DNA from 2 places in the Desulfosalsimonas propionicica genome. Region 2 is predicted to be linked to the other one. Evidence: riboswitches for the same ligand, from Rfam matches in the RefSeq annotation. Region 2 holds a riboswitch; the other holds the start of a gene.
What was found. Region 2 has a riboswitch for cobalamin ahead of HNR65_RS12460 (hypothetical protein). Riboswitches for the same ligand answer to the same signal wherever they lie in the genome.
Positions count from the first base shown of each region.

Region 1: linked by a shared signal. The riboswitch ahead of HNR65_RS03480 (MtaA/CmuA family methyltransferase) and the one ahead of HNR65_RS12460 (hypothetical protein) in region 2 are both predicted to bind cobalamin.

Region 1 covers NZ_JACDUS010000002.1:322-8,021, reverse strand. Annotated here, with positions in the region: gene HNR65_RS03500 (methyltransferase MtaB domain-containing protein) at 1-1,161, opposite strand, end outside; gene HNR65_RS18110 (hypothetical protein) at 1,256-1,390, shown strand; gene HNR65_RS03495 (sigma-54 interaction domain-containing protein) at 1,401-2,504, opposite strand; gene HNR65_RS03490 (CobW family GTP-binding protein) at 2,810-3,814, opposite strand; gene HNR65_RS03485 (cobalamin B12-binding domain-containing protein) at 3,835-4,584, opposite strand; gene HNR65_RS03480 (MtaA/CmuA family methyltransferase) at 4,657-5,667, opposite strand; cobalamin riboswitch at 5,934-6,090, opposite strand; gene HNR65_RS03475 (sigma-54-dependent transcriptional regulator) at 6,314-7,700, opposite strand, start outside.
Region 2 covers NZ_JACDUS010000007.1:120,409-128,108, reverse strand. Annotated here, with positions in the region: gene HNR65_RS12485 (energy transducer TonB) at 1-706, opposite strand, end outside; gene HNR65_RS12480 (ExbD/TolR family protein) at 707-1,126, opposite strand; gene HNR65_RS12475 (MotA/TolQ/ExbB proton channel family protein) at 1,148-1,759, opposite strand; gene HNR65_RS12470 (MotA/TolQ/ExbB proton channel family protein) at 1,756-3,222, opposite strand; gene HNR65_RS12465 (DUF3450 domain-containing protein) at 3,219-4,004, opposite strand; gene HNR65_RS12460 (hypothetical protein) at 4,029-4,292, opposite strand; cobalamin riboswitch at 4,413-4,597, opposite strand; gene mgtE (magnesium transporter) at 4,966-6,276, shown strand; gene HNR65_RS12450 (ArsR/SmtB family transcription factor) at 6,411-6,755, shown strand; gene HNR65_RS12445 (hypothetical protein) at 6,752-6,904, shown strand; gene HNR65_RS12440 (sulfite exporter TauE/SafE family protein) at 6,923-7,678, shown strand; gene HNR65_RS12435 (putative sulfate/molybdate transporter) at 7,691-7,700, shown strand, end outside.

The DNA of each region.
Region 1 (7,700 bases), on a different contig from region 2:
GTCCCCGCGATTGCCGATAATGGCGTTGCCAATCTCCCAGGCGTTATCCGGGGCCAGAATCAAGCTGTGAGAATCACGGTACATATCGGAGTTGACCAGTATCTCTTTCATCTGTTCCTGATAGCCCAACTCAATGGCACTGTTGAACATGGCACAATCGTAGCCCAGGATTTCCGCAAAAACCGACGTGGTGGTGGCGCCGAACATATCATGATATTCCACTGCCTCATTGCTCCAAACGTCGCAAACCGCAGCGATGAGGTTCCCCGCAAGGTCTGAGTGGGCGCAGGCACTGATTTTTCCCTCTGTAGAGATGGGAACGCCGGACATGGCCTTGATGATGGGATCCTCATAAGCGCAATCCTTTGTGGGGCCGGTAGCGCCGCATTCATAGGCGACCAGTGTACGGGAGGCTGAAATGGCACGGGCCAGGGCCGCCATGACATGGGGGACATCCTTGGAAACCATGCCGCCGGCCATAAACATTGCCGTGTTCGCCTCGGAGCAGTTGGTATCTCCACCGGGAATGCAATTGTTGGACTTGGCGATATCTACGATCTGGTCCCACATCCACTCCATATCGATAGCGCCCAGGACACCGATGCCGAAAAGGATGCCGGTAATGTCGTTACGGATGATCGCATGGTCGAATATCTCTTTTCCGCCCATCGACTCGATGGATATGATGTCGGCGTATTTGGACACCTGCTTGAAGGATTCTATAATCTCATGGGTGTAATCGCTTTCCCGCATGTGGTGCATGTCGGGTTTGCGCAAATCGGCCGGGGTGGATCGGTATGCGGCTTTCAGGCCGTACTTGTCGAGACAATCATCCATCTGGCGGGCGGTCTGGGCCGCGATTTCTCCACCCCAGGTTGGATTATGGGTCATCTGAAACACATGTTCGTTTTCAACGATCAGAGTAGGATGGCCGACGATGACCATTCGCTCCAGTGCGTCCCCGTTGGCCCGTTCATATTCCCGAAGGAGTGTTTTCTTGGTTTTTTCGCTTCCGGCCCGGGGGTGCGGAACCACTTCCGGATGGACAAATCCCCCGCCGATATGGATGCCGCGAGAAGTCTTGACCGGATGCTTGGCGGTGCCGAACATCATCTCCGCACCACTGCTGTAAGCCATTTTTTCAATTTTTTTTCTTGCCATGACGATCCCCCTTTTCAATTATGTATTGGATGGCCCTCTTCGACGTTCAAATCCATTGTAAATTGAATGTCCTCAATCTGATAAAAGGCAAAACATGTGCCATGAAATCCTCGATGAGATGGAGACCGGAAAATGCCCGAAAAAACACCTCCGGGACAGAAGCCTTCGGCCGATCAGCCCGCATGCACTGTCACCCCGGGTGACATCCGGGCCCGCAGGTGTCACCTGAGGTAACACGCCTATGCGGAAACGATGCCATATTCCATAAGCCGTATATACAACCGACGTCGCGTCATACCCATCATTCTGGCCGCCGCTGCCTTGTTTCCCGAAGTTTTTTCCAGGGTTTTTACAATGAGGGCCTTTTCCATCTCCCGGAGACGGACCCCGGTTTCAGGTAAATCGTTGATCCATTTCCCCGGGTATTCAGAGTCCCCGGAGGTTTCATCCAGAATTTCTGCTGGCAGATCGGCCAGCGTCACCTGTCCATCGGAGCACAGGACAAAAAGTCGCTCCACAATATTTGCCAGTTCTCTCACGTTTCCAGGATAAGAATACCGAAGCAACGCCTTCTCCGCCGGATCGGAAAGCTGCGGCGGCCGCAGGCTGGTTTTTTCAGCCGTTGTTTTCATAAAGTGATTCAACAACAAGGGAATATCTATTCTTCTATCCCTGAGGGGAGGAACTTGAAAGGGTATGACATTCAAACGGAAAAACAGATCTTCCCGGAACGATCCCGCCTCCACAGCCTCTCTCAGATTCCGACTTGTAGCGGCGATTATGCGAACATCTATTTTATGGGTTTCGTTGCCCCCAACCCGTTCAAATTCCCTTTCCTGTAGAACCCGGAGCAGCTTGACCTGCAAATCACGCTCGATTTCAGACACTTCATCCAGAAAAACAGTGCCGCCCCGGGCGATTTCGAACTTTCCTTTTCGATGCGTATTTGCGGAGGTAAAAGCGCCCCGTTCATGTCCGAAAAGTTCACTTTCCATTAGATTTCCCGGTATAGCTCCGCAATTGATTGCGACAAACGGCTGATTTTTCCGCTGACTGGCGCGATGAACGGCTTGCGCTATCAGCTCTTTTCCGGTGCCGCTTTCTCCCTGAATGAGTATAGTGCTGGGAAAACGACTTACCTTATCAATCATGCGATGGATTTCATTAATGCTGCGGCTGCAGCCAACCATGAATTCCGTCGGCCCATGGGTTGTTTCCGGTGGTTTCGATGCCCTGCTTTTCGCCCCCCCCGGATTCGCCAGCCTCCTTACGATGATAGAGAGAATATCATTGATGTGGTCTTTGAAATTGGAACCCGCAAACTCATAAAAATCGCCTCTCATATGCAAAATCGTTCCCAGGGGACTGGTGATAAGAAGCGGGATGGGACCGCACAGCTGTCTGGCCTGATGGAAAAACCCGCCTGCGCCCATAGTCGATGATTTCAGATCAATGATGCAGACCAGCGGCACGCCATGATATTTCTCCAGAAGTTTCAACCCCTGCTGTTCATCTGAAACCCAGATGGTCCTGTACTTTTCCGGGGAGATCAACCGTGTCAACGGCCGCAGGGCCATATAGGCATCATCCACAATAAGGATGACGGGTTTGCCGCATATATCATTTGCCTGTTTTGCCCGTATATTTATCATGACTTCTCTGTTGTGCACTGTTTCAAAGCAGCGCTTATTTTATCCCGATCCAGGCTTTTGCCGATGACCGAGATTTTGCTGTCTCTGACCTGCCCTGCGGGCTGGGTGGACAACTCTCCCGAAGCGATTTCCATTAACACACCCTTATCACCGATTTGAAAAATCCCTTTCGCCCGCACGATTTCACCCATGCCGGCTGCCTCTTGTTTGAGCATGTGGAAGAATGAATCCAGCGATTCCGGATCAAACGACAGGTTTTCGAAAACATATCCGAAAGATTCATAACCCAGCGCATCCTGATTTTCACTGAAACGCAATTTCCTGCCATTTGCCGGTGATGATGAGCGGTCCTGGTGCGCCAAGTCATGGTCATGGCCGCGTTCCACGTCTATCGATGGTGTTGAACGAAAAACGGTGGAAAGGGCCAATTGGTATTCCGCCCAATCCACCGCCCCGAATGCCGCTGTTAGCACCGTAATGCCGGGATTGATGGCCGATATCGAATTGCGCGTCAACATGGCTTTTCTCTTATCAACCCGATCGTATTTGTTCAGGATAACGATGTTGGCATACTCGATCTGGGACTCAACGAAATGGCGATTGGCTTTGTACAGATCCATAAATCCAGTGGCATCCACGATCAAAATATCGTTGATTTCCTCTATTGCCCCTTCGAATACCTGCAGTTCAATGATGGATCGAATCTGGGAAATCGTCGCCACACCGGTAGGTTCTATGATGGTTCTTTCCGGTTGGATGGTATCTATGATGTCCATCAGTTGAGTTTTGAAATCCGCCTGCAGTGTACAACAGATGCAACCGCTGGGCATCTCCACGACATTGCCTCCCTGCATAGCAAGAAGTTCCCCGTCAAGACCCACTTCGCCGAACTCGTTCACCAGCACCACGGTCTTCTCTTTGACGGCCCAATCATTGAGAATCCTGGTGATGAATGTGGTTTTTCCTGCTCCCAGAAACCCGAAAACGATGTCAACAATCATGCGTTTGACCCACTGATCCGTTATCCATTCCACTTGGACCGCATGGACTGCCAGGATTCACCTGCCAGTGCATCTTCGGCCATTCCCGGAGCCTGGCTGGCTTCCTTGCCCCAGATACCCAGATCATATTCCGACACATATTCCTCGGCAACCGCGCCACCACCACAGATAAAAGGAATTTCCAGGTTCGCCTTTTTCAATTGATGAGCAATTTTGGGAAAGGCCGACATGGTAGTGGTCATGAGTGCGGTGCCGGTAACCATTATCGGTTGATGATCTCGACATGCTGCCACGACCTTATCCACCGGGACATCGGATCCCAGGTCGATAACCTCGAAGCCATTGGCATTGAGCAGTGCATTGACAATCACCTGGCCGATGTCGTGAATATCGCCTTCTGCGGTATGTGTGACCACTTTTGCTTTTCGCTCCATGGATTTTCCCATTTTCTTCTCGCACTCTGCAATGCCGACATTCATGGCATCTGCTGAGAGGATAACCTGGGGCAGAAAATAGCTGCCTTCTTCCCACAACCGGCTGACTTCATTCATGCCGGGGATGAGTGCATCATTGATGACCTCAAGGGGGGATTTGGTTTCCAGGGCCTTCTGGACAACGGGCAGGACTCCCTCCTCATCTCCTTCTACCACGAACTTAGCGATATCCTGGAGAATCGGGTCTTTTGAAACCTCCTTGGCCTGGCCTGTTTTTTCCACATGGAGATCATACCGCCTGAAGATGTTTGAAAAATCGTTCAACACTTTCATCATCTTTCTCCTTGTTTTGTTTTTGTTGTTTTTCTGTGGGGTTTTCCGGGACAACCGCCACAGTCGATCATCTATCTAGTGAGCCTTTGCGACCTCCACCATAGCCTTCAGGTTATCCATGGGGGTGCCAGGTGCCACGGCACATCCCGGGGCCAGAATCTGGACGCCATCTTCTATAAGTTCTTCACAACCTTTCTTCACCGTTTCAGCATCCTTCATGAACAGGGTTGTCGCAGTATCAACCCCTCCCATGAAGATCATATTGGGCCCGCATTTTTGACGGGCCAGCCGGGTGTCGGCCTTGGGTTCGAGGCTCAGAATTGCAGGGGAAGTCTGCCCCATCCATTCAACGATCTTGTCGACATTGCCGCAAATATGGAGTATGGCAGGCACAGAAATGGATTCAATCTGCCTGCGCTGGTACTCCAGTTCGTAGTCCCGATAGGTTTTGGGCGCAATTAATTCGGGGGAGGCGGTCATGTCCTCGATCGAGATAATATCTGCTCCCGCCTCGATCATGGCATTGGCCAGAGCAGTACCGGCTTTTTCACCGATATCCAAAAACGGCACGATCTTTTCAGGTGCCTTGTAGGTAGCTTTCAGCAGTGGCACACTGCCCAGAAGAGAGCCAGCGATGGTTAAAGGGCCAATGATTCCCCCCACAATGGGGACCTCATCGCCTACTTCCCTTTTCAGGATTTCAATAGCTTTGAGCAATTCAGGTATATACCCCCTTGAAAGAAAATCACCGGGAAACTCGGGCGTATCATCGAGTTTATAAGGCGGAGGATGATCAATTCCCGGAATTCCTTCGGAATCCCTGATTTTCCCCGACTTCCGGATGCATCCCAGGGCAACCGCCTCAAATGTCTGACAAAAGGGAACCCGAACGGCATCAAAACCCACCACGGTATATGCGGCCAATGCCTGCTTGGCCATAGCTTCACCCTTTTCGTGTCCTTCGGGCCAGTACGCGCCAACTGCTTCCATCTGGTCATAGGTCACGGTCGAATTGGCTCCGAAACACGGCATTCGATCGGGCTTTTGATGGTTTATAACTGCCATCACACGTTCTTTTGCATTCATCTGGGCCTCCCACAGGTAGAAAATGATTGGTTTTTATAATAGAACGGGTCAGAACTCCTCGCCCGTTCGAAGATAAACAGCCTGACGAATGGACGATCCTGTCCGCTGGCTCAACCGGCGACGCAAAGGTCACGGCAACAGGTTCCAACCGGATTGTGGTGTTGTGAAATTGTCGCAATCAAGCTTTGTACCCCCAGAGACCCTGCATTTGCTAAAGTTCGATTACGGTTCTTCTCTGCTTTAACAAATGGGCGCCTCACCCTCGAAAGCGCGACATTCGGAAAGAAGGTATTCTGGCTCGCAGTCTTATAAAACGGTGGACAGACCGCTTACAGTTGCGGGGCAGCAATGGATTTCCACCATTTTCCCTTCAAAATGCGGGAGGGATGCCATACATGAGTTGGCATCCTTACTCTATTCACATTCAAAATATGTGCCATTAATCTGTTTGTTTTGCCGATCGTAATTTCATCAGGGAAAATTCGGCAGTTACGCAATTGGAAAAGAAGTTTTTTTACAAGGTGAATGCCGGCACCGATGGCGCGACCCAAAGACAAAATGTGTGTTTATATTTGAAAACCCTATTATTTTTATTGGTTATGATAAGGGCATGGATGTCGCACTGTGACATCAGAATACAAACTGATCAATAACGATTACCAGCGAGGATGCATTCTAACCGATCAATCCGGTAGTCCTTTATTTTGCGCCACAACGTTCGGGGATTAAGTTCCATTATTTCTGCCGACCTTGACACGTTGCCGTTGCACTGTTGGAGCACTTTTAAAAGGTAGGCTTTCTCAAACTGCTGTTGGACCATTGCCATGGCCGTTTTAAAAGGAATATCCGTGTCCACCGGGTATAAGGCTTGCTGGCCGGTACTTTTCCGGAAATCATTTGAGAAATCGATACTATCGATTACGGCACCGTCTGTTGTGACAAACGCCCTTTCCAGAATATTGGCCAGTTCCCGAATGTTTCCGGGCCAGTTGTGCTGCATCAATTGTTTCATGGCCCGTGTTGAAACCCGCTGGATGTTTTTATGAAATTTCCGGTTCAGGCAGTGGATAAAGTGATGTACAAGGAGGGGAATATCGTCTATTCTTTCCCGCAGGGGCGGTATTTGAATGGCAACAACATTGAGTCTGTAAAAAAGTTCCATCCGAAAAGAACCGCTTTTGATTTTTCCCATAATATCCTGATTCGTGGCCGATACGATCCGCACATTGACATCGATCGGGGAGTTGCCTCCGACCCGCTCCATGGAATTTTCCTGAGTAACCCGAAGCAGTTTCACCTGGAGGGCCGGAGAGATATCGCCGATTTCATCGAGAAACAGCGTCCCTCCCCTGGCATACTCGAACTTACCCTGCTTGCAGCGATCGGCACCGGTGAAAGCCCCCTTTTCGTGTCCGAACAACTCGGTTTCCAAAAGGGATTCTGACAACACCCCGCAATTGATGCCAACAAACGCCTTATTTTTTCTTGGGCTGTTAAAATGTATCGCCCTGGCCACCAACTCCTTGCCTACCCCGGTCTCTCCGGTAATAAAAACGCGGGAGTCGCTGGGCGCCACTTTCTCGATGAGATGAAAAACTTCCCGCATTCTGTGATTTTTCCCGATAATCTTGCCGTAGGAAAACCCTTGCACCAAGGCCTTTCGCAGATGGCGGATTTCCCGGGTCCGTTGTCTTTCCTGCAACGCCTTTTCAATCATCATCAGCAGAACTTCAGGCTCGATGGGTTTCTGGATGTAATCGGAAACCCCCTGTTTGATTGCGTTCACCGCCATCGAAATGGAACCGTTTGAAGTCATGATTATGCCGGCGATCTCGCTATCTATTTTTCGCGCGCTCAGGAATAAAGCCAATCCATCCATGCCCGGCATTCTCATATCGGATAACAGGATATCGAACGATTGGCCGGACAGCTTTTCCAATGCATCGTCTGGGTTATGAGAGATGCAGACGTCATGGCCTTTATCGTTTAAGATCGTCTTGAACTGCTGACAGAATGATACCTGGCCATCAACT
Region 2 (7,700 bases):
AATCCAGTTCAAACCTGATGGTGGTTTCCGCCACGGTTTTTACTTTGACGCCCGCCACAGTGCCCGGCTTAAAGCGCCACCTTGAAACGCAGTTGCGCACCGTCTTATCAAAAACCCCATCGGGTTCCTGTTCCAGTATGGTCACCTCCCTGACCCGGCCCTGCTTGTCCACCACAAACCGAACCTTTACCCATCCCTCGATGTCTCTGCGTTTTGCCCGCATCGGGTATGTCGGGGGAATGCGGGAAACCGCAGTCAACGGCCGGTCAAGTTCCCCTGCCGAAAACATGTCTTTGGGGGAATAAGCCTGGGGCGTTGTCATCTCCGGCAGTTCCAGGGAGTCCGGACCCGCGGGCAGCCTGGGATTGATGTCAAAAGGCACGGTCATTTCCGGCCGCGCGATTTTTTTTGCAACAGCCTCTTTTTTCGGATCCGGCTTTTCTTCTTCCTTTTCTTCTTCCTTTTCTTTTTCTTCTTCTTTTGGCTCTGGTTCAGGATCCTCCGGCTCCTGCATGCGGATCACGTTTATCCCCGAGGCGATCTTTTTGTAGGTTTTTATTTCAGGATCGGCTTCAAGCAGGTAGGGCACCAGGGCGAAGATTGCCAGGTTCAGGGCTGCCGCCGCTGCTGCAGCCATTGCCCATGCCCCGCGTCTTCGCCTGAAAAGCACTCTGAAATAGGAATTTTCGGGTTCTTTTCCCCTCATTTACGCCCCGCCCGGAACATCTGCCGCCAAAGAAACATTTTCCGCCCCCGCCCGCCTGCATCCGTCCATTACCTTGATAGCGGTTCCCGTGCTACTTGCCCTGTCGGCCACCACAACCACGGCGCCTTCGGGATTTTCAGCCAGGGCACGCTCTATGTTTGCCCGAACAGCGCGCACGTCTATCTCCTGGTTTTCCATGAAAACCCGGTTGTCCTCGTCGATTGCGATAAGAATGGAGGCGTCTTCTTTGCTGACAGCGGTTGTGGCTGTGGGGCGGCTGACGTCTATTCCTGTCTCTTTTACAAAGCTGGTGGTCACAATGAAAAAAATCAGCAGGATGAAAACCATGTCGATCAGGGGCGCAATATTAAGCTCCCGGGTGGTATTTCTGTTCCGCCTTGCAGATGTAATATTGATCATGAGATTCTCTTTTGGGCCTTTTTATAAATGTCTGCGCAGATAGTAGCCGATGACAGCGGTGCGCTGCTTTAATTTCTGCGCCCTTCGCTCTAAAAAACCCTTCATGTACATTCCGGGGATAGCCACCAGCAGCCCGGTTTGGGTTGTGATCAGGGCCTCTGAAATTCCCCCGGCCATGGCCCTAGCATTTCCGGTGCCAAACACGGCGATTACGTCAAATGTGACGATCATTCCGATAACCGTTCCCAAAAGCCCCATTAAGGGCGCTGATGCAGCCAGGGCGCCGATGGTGGCAAGATGGTCGTCCATGGACCGGTTGATCTTCAATACGGTTTCATCGAGTATGAACCGGTCCAGGACCGGATCGCCGCTTCTGCTGCGTATAAACTCTGCCACGAGCACCGAAATGGCTCCCTGGTAGTGGGCCGGATCCGGCATCCGGTTTTCTGATATATGCGCCCAGGCCGCTTTCGAACTCATGTTTTTGCGATAAAGCCGCCTGAAGTGCAGGACCCGGTCTATTATCAGCAGCCACATAACCAGACTTAAAGCCGCCAGCGGAAACATTACAATTCCGCCGCTTTCAAAATACTGGCTCATCCGGTACAGGGCTGTGAACAGGTCCTGGATCATTTCTGCCGGTTTTCCCCGCTGTTGTGTTCATGCCCCCCGCGGCTCTTGTGGGCCATGTTGACCAGGGCCACCGCGTTTTGCTCCATTTCCCCGATATCTTTTTCCACCGCCCGGTTAAGCCAGGTATGGGCCATGAGCATAGGTATGGCAACGGCCAGTCCCAGCATGGTTGTTACAAGGGCCTCGGAGATTCCGCCGGACATGATGCGCGGATCACCGGTGCCGTGGGTGGTGATCACGTGGAAAGTGTTAATCATGCCGGTAACTGTGCCCAAAAGCCCCAGAAGCGGGGCAATGGCCGCCAGCATGCCCAGGGTGGACAAAAATCTTTCCATGGGCGGGATTTCCCTTAAGATCGCCTCCTGCAGGGCGTTTTCCATTTCTTCCCTGGGCATGTGGCAGCAGTCAAGGCCCGCGCTGATAACACGCGGAAGCGGCTTTGTCCCGTGGCCGTCGCAGGCCTGCCTGCATTTTTCAAACCTGCCCTGTTTTACCAGTTCTTTAATGGAGCGCATGAAACCTTCTGCATCAAACCTTCTGCGCAGCAGAAAAATGGTTCTTTCGGCGATAATAAGAAGTCCCAGGCCCAGCAGAAACAGGATCGGCCATACAATGGGGCCGCCCTCCGAGATCTGCTCTGAAAGGCTTAACTCATGGGTTAGCTGGCGCAAAGCGCCTCCCCGGGTGATATCCATGGGCACGGCCATGGACTTGCCGTCCATGTAGTCGTTGATTTTTCGCTGCATTCCCCCCGGCGGAAGGCTGGACAGGGCAAAGAGCTGCCCGCTGCCGGGAGAATGTTTCAGAAAACCGGTTTCCTGGTCAGTCCTGTATGCTGCTGTAAAATTGCCTATGAGCAGTATCCCGGCCCTGGATTCCTCTCCTGAGCGGTCAATAATGGTGCCGCCTTTAACCCGGACGTTTCCGGACAGCCGGACCTGTTTGTAAAGGACTTCTGCCATCATCCGGATATCTTCCATGCCCGGAAATTTGCGCTTTTCTGCGATGCTTTCAAGAAGTGCCCGCGCCCCGGGCGCCAGGGGGTTTTGGAGGCTGCCTTCTGCAAGACCAGTGATATCGTCTGCATTGGCCTTTATTGTTCCCGCCAGTTCACTTACAATCCTGTCTGTTTCAGCCAGCTCGCTGTCAAGTTCCTTTTCCCTGGCGGAAAATGCTTCCATGTCTTTTTCCAGGGAGGCGATGTTTTCCTCCTGTTGTTGGGTTTCTTTCTCCAAACCGGCAATGGCCTGTTTGAGGCTCTTTCTGTTTTTCGTGATTTCCTGCCGGGTTTGCCCGGCTTCTTGTTCAGCGGCCCTTTTTTCCTGTTTTGCCTGATTTTCAAGCTTCTGTCTCTGCATGCGGGCCTTTATCTGCAGCTCGCGCATGTCCTGCTGGGCAAAAACAGGGGCGCAGGAAAAAAAGACACAGGCGGCAGTAAATACAGTCAGAATCTTTTTTTTCATTTTACCACCATCCTTCCCAGCGGCAGAGTGAGCAGTTCGGCCGGCTGCCGTTGGGCGGCGATGTCAATGGCTGCGGCAATATTGCTGTTGTGTGTCGCAGGCAGCTTTTCCCATCGGTTTTCCGCCGCATTGAACCAGCCGCATTCCTCCTGGTCCATGGTCTGGTAAAACAGGCTGATTCTTCCCAGGCGAAAAATATTTGCCCTGAGGCTGCGGCCGTCCACCTCAATGCTTTTTTGATAGGCCTCAATGGTGTTTCCGTATTCAGCCTCCACCAACAGGGCTTCCATGACCCTGCGGTATTTTTCGCTCACTGATTTGCCGGGATCTGCCATCAATTCCCCGATCCGGTCCAGTCTTTTTTCCCGCTCCGCTGCAAGAAAGGGCAAATCGTTTTCAACCACCTCTTCGAGCCTGTCTGCGGTCTGCAAGATAAAGGGTTCGATGTCTTCGGTGATCTGCTCTATATCTGCGAGCTTTTTTTCCTTACCGGCAATCCGCTTCTCAGCAGCAGCCTTTTTTTTCTCCAAAAGCGCCCGCTCTTTTTCCAGCCGTGTTTTTTTGTCCTGAAGCCGGTCATAAGCAGCGGTCAGTTCCTGTTTTTCTTCCTGCCACTGTTCGCGTTCTTTCTGGGTCTGTTTGCGGGTCTGCACTGACTCGAAGACGTTGCTGCGCACCTTTTCGCCGGTATCGCCGCCTTCCGCGGTTTGCGCGGGGCAGGTGCCGGCAAGAAACAAGGCCAGGAAAACGCCAGCCAGTATCGCCGTAAATTTCAATTTCATGATCAAGCTCCTGATCCCGTCATTTTATATTTTCAAATATGATGGAAAAGTGAAAAGCCCAATATCTGCGATGCGCCGCATTCCTGCGACACAAAAAAAAGCCACGAGGACAGATACAGGTCTTTTCTCCTGTGTCAGCCTTCGTGGCTTTTGTGTACTTTTCTGCATTTGTACACGCCCCGGGCCTGCACAAATGATGCTGTTTTTAAAAAACGCTTTATGGAAATGCTTCTGATTTCCGATTGTTTTAAAGAAATAGGCATAGTCAAAAGTTCCCGTTGCTGTCAAGACAAATCTCTTCAGGGCGCAACAGCCAAATAAAAAATCCCGGATCGCTTAAACGATCCGGGATTTCCCTTTTTTATCCGCAGATTGATTCCGGGGCACAACCTTGCCAGCACAGTCAAACCCCTTGCATCTGTTCAGGCAGGTCTTCTGGCTCACGGATCAATCTACCGGCTGCGCCTTCCCGATCTTATTGACCAGTGGCATTGTGCAGCTTTCGTCCCCGTTTACAGCGGCGGGCCCGTCCCCGATTCACACGGGGTTCCCTGTTCGGCTTTGTTAAAAGCACCCGGACAGATCAAATTTTAAGTATATGTTTATAATAATACAAAAAACGCATTGTCAAGGGGAATCGTTTCCCTTTGCCCTTTCCGGCCCACAAGCGGTCGTTTCCGAACTGCGCGCCCGGCGTCACGAACAGATGCCAACGCGGCTGTGCTTGTGATCACCTTGCATTTTTGTCCTCCTTTGGTTTACAAGGAGAGTAACGATCACACAATTGAAATAAGATGGCGCCATCGAAAAACTTATTCTTTACGAAACTGTCAAATAAAGCCGGGGACTGAAAACAAAGTAAACGGGATCAAATGATTTCCTTTTTGAATGCGGAATATTTACAGGAATTTACAACTACGCAATGCGCGTTACCTGTTAAATGACCAGGTGAGGAGTGCCCATGGAACAGGAATCTTCTTTGCTTCCGCTGGTAGAAAAATTCTTTGAGCACGATACGGCTGCCGCTGCGCGCAGCCTGGCGAGAATGACCGAAGAAGAGGCGGTTGAAGTTCTGGGTGCGCTGCCGGCGCCGCTGGCCGTGCGTGCCGTTCGCCATCTGCAGGTCGGGTACACGGCAGCGCTGCTAAAAGACGCAGAACCGGCTATATTCCGGGAAATTGCATCGTCTCTGGATCCCCAGCTGGCTGCAACCATTTTCATGCATCTACCCAATGAGGCCCGGGAGCGCCTGCTCGAACATATACCCGGAAAGCTCAAAAAACAGATCCAGGAACTTCTCACCTATCCCGAGGACAGCGTCGGACGGCTCATGACCACGGATTTCCTTTCCTTTCACAAGGAGGTTACCGCCCGGGAGGCCGTCGAAAAGATCCGCTCTCTTGCCAGAAAACGGCTGCCCGCTTCTTATGGCTATGTCGTGGATGAAGAAGAACGCCTCGTTGGCGTAATGAACATGCGGGATCTGATGCTGGCTTCTCCCGAACAGCCCCTGGAATCGATGATGCGGACAAACGTATTTTCGATCCATGCCTTTGTTGACAGGGAACAGGCGGGCAACGAGCTGTCCAAAAGAAGATATTTTGCAGCCCCGATTGTTGACAGCGAAAACCATATGCTGGGCATCATCAAGGCCGAACAGCTGATCCATGGCATTCAGGACGAGGCCACAGAGGACTTCCAGCGGATGTTTGGCGCCGGAGCCGATGAACGGCCCTTTTCACCAATTCTTTTTTCTCTGAAAAAACGTCTGCCCTGGCTGCACGTAAACCTGGCCACGGCCTTTCTGGCGGCCGCCGTGGTGGCCATGTTTGAGGGCCTGATCGCCAGGCTCACCATCCTGGCGGTTTTTCTTCCTGTGGTGGCCGGTCAGGGCGGCAACGCCGGCGCCCAGTCCCTGGCTGTGGTGATGCGGGGATTGGTCATGCGCGAGATTCCGGGCAACAAGGTTTCAAAGCTGATCCTGAAGGAAGGGGCACTATGTGCGGCAAGCGGCGTGGTTATCGGCCTGGTCACGGCAATGGTGGCCTGGGTCTGGAACGGCAACCCTTTCCTGGGCCTGGTCATCGGCCTGGGGATGTTTTTCAACCTGGTGCTTGCCGGGCTGTCCGGTGCTGCAATCCCAGTGCTGATGAAAAAGCTGGGACTTGATCCGGCACAGTGCTCCAGCATCATCCTGACTACTGTGACCGACGTGATGGGATTTCTGATTTTCCTGGGCCTGGCCGCCGCATTTCAGGCGCAGCTGATTTAGGCAAACATGGATTCCGCATAGCCGGGATTCACCATATATCAATACCGCCTCAACTATGCATAAAATTTTTCCCATTGACAGGCACGCGCCTGCATAATAGTATCTGCGTAATTGCTTAATCAAATGGAGGATGGATGCCAACTGCGGAAAATGCTGCGCGGATATTCAAGGTTTTGTCTGTGGACACGCGCGTGCGGATGATCGATCTGCTCAAAACCCGCACCCTGTGTGTCAATGCAATGGCCAAATCACTGAACATCTCGCCAGCGGCCGTGTCCCAGCATTTGCGGATACTGCGGGACGCAGACATCGTGATCGGCGAAAAACGCGGTTATTTCGTCCACTACCGGGTCAATGAAGAAACATTGGCCAAATGGCATAAAACCGCAAACCATCTGCTGGACCCAAGCCCGGCCAAACCCTTTATCATCGCCGGGTCATTAAAAAATTCAAATTCAGACAAAGGAGGTCAGTCATGAGTCAAGACAACAATTGCTGCCAAAACCCAGAACTCTTAAAAAACGCACCCGAAAAATGCACGAACGAACAGATTCGCATCTGCCACGGAGACGTTGAGAACCACGCCTGCACGTGCAATTCCCCGAAGCAGGAAAAAAATGAAAAATAAGCTTTAGGCGCTGCTGCCATGAACATCTCTGTTGCCCTGTTTGGGGCCATATTTTTCATCTCGTTTCTGCTCACCATGGTGGGGCTGGGAGGCGGACTGATATTTTCCCCGCTTTTTGTGATTTTGGGATTTACAAAAAGCGCTGCGGCTTCCGCCTCCCTGTTTTTAAACCTGGTGGCGGCCGGATCAGCGGCCTATGCCTACGCACGCAAAAAAATGGTGGATTTTTCCCTGTCCATCCCTTTGATCGTATCCTCGGCCCTGGCCGCACCCGTGGGCTCCTTTTTAAATGTCCGCATCGCCCTTGGCCCGTTTCTTCTGGTCATGGCCGCAGTGCTGGCTGCAGCCGGCCTTCGCATGCTGTTTTCCCCGCAGGGGCAAGACGAAGAAAGCTATTTGGCGCCATGGAAAAAAATGGCCGGCGGTATTGTCATCGGCGCGTGCATCGGCCTTCTGGGCGGACTTCTGGGAATCGGCGGGGGCGTTTTTGTGGTGCCGCTTTTAATTTACGTACTCAAAACCCCCACCAAAATTGCAGCGGCATCATCGACGTTTATCGTGTGCTTTTCTTCGCTCACGGGCTTTTTGGGCTATGTGTCCATGGAAGCCATCAATTGGTGGTTTATCCTGCCTGCGGCAGTTGCCTCTTTTGCCGGGGGCCAGGCCGGAGCCAGGCTGATGAGCACCCGGCTGAAGGGAAAAACCATCCGGGTTTTGTTCAGCCTGGTGCTGTTTGCCCTGTGTGCCAGGCTCTTGCACCAGTACTTTGCATAGCCGAAAGGAAGCATGATGTCCG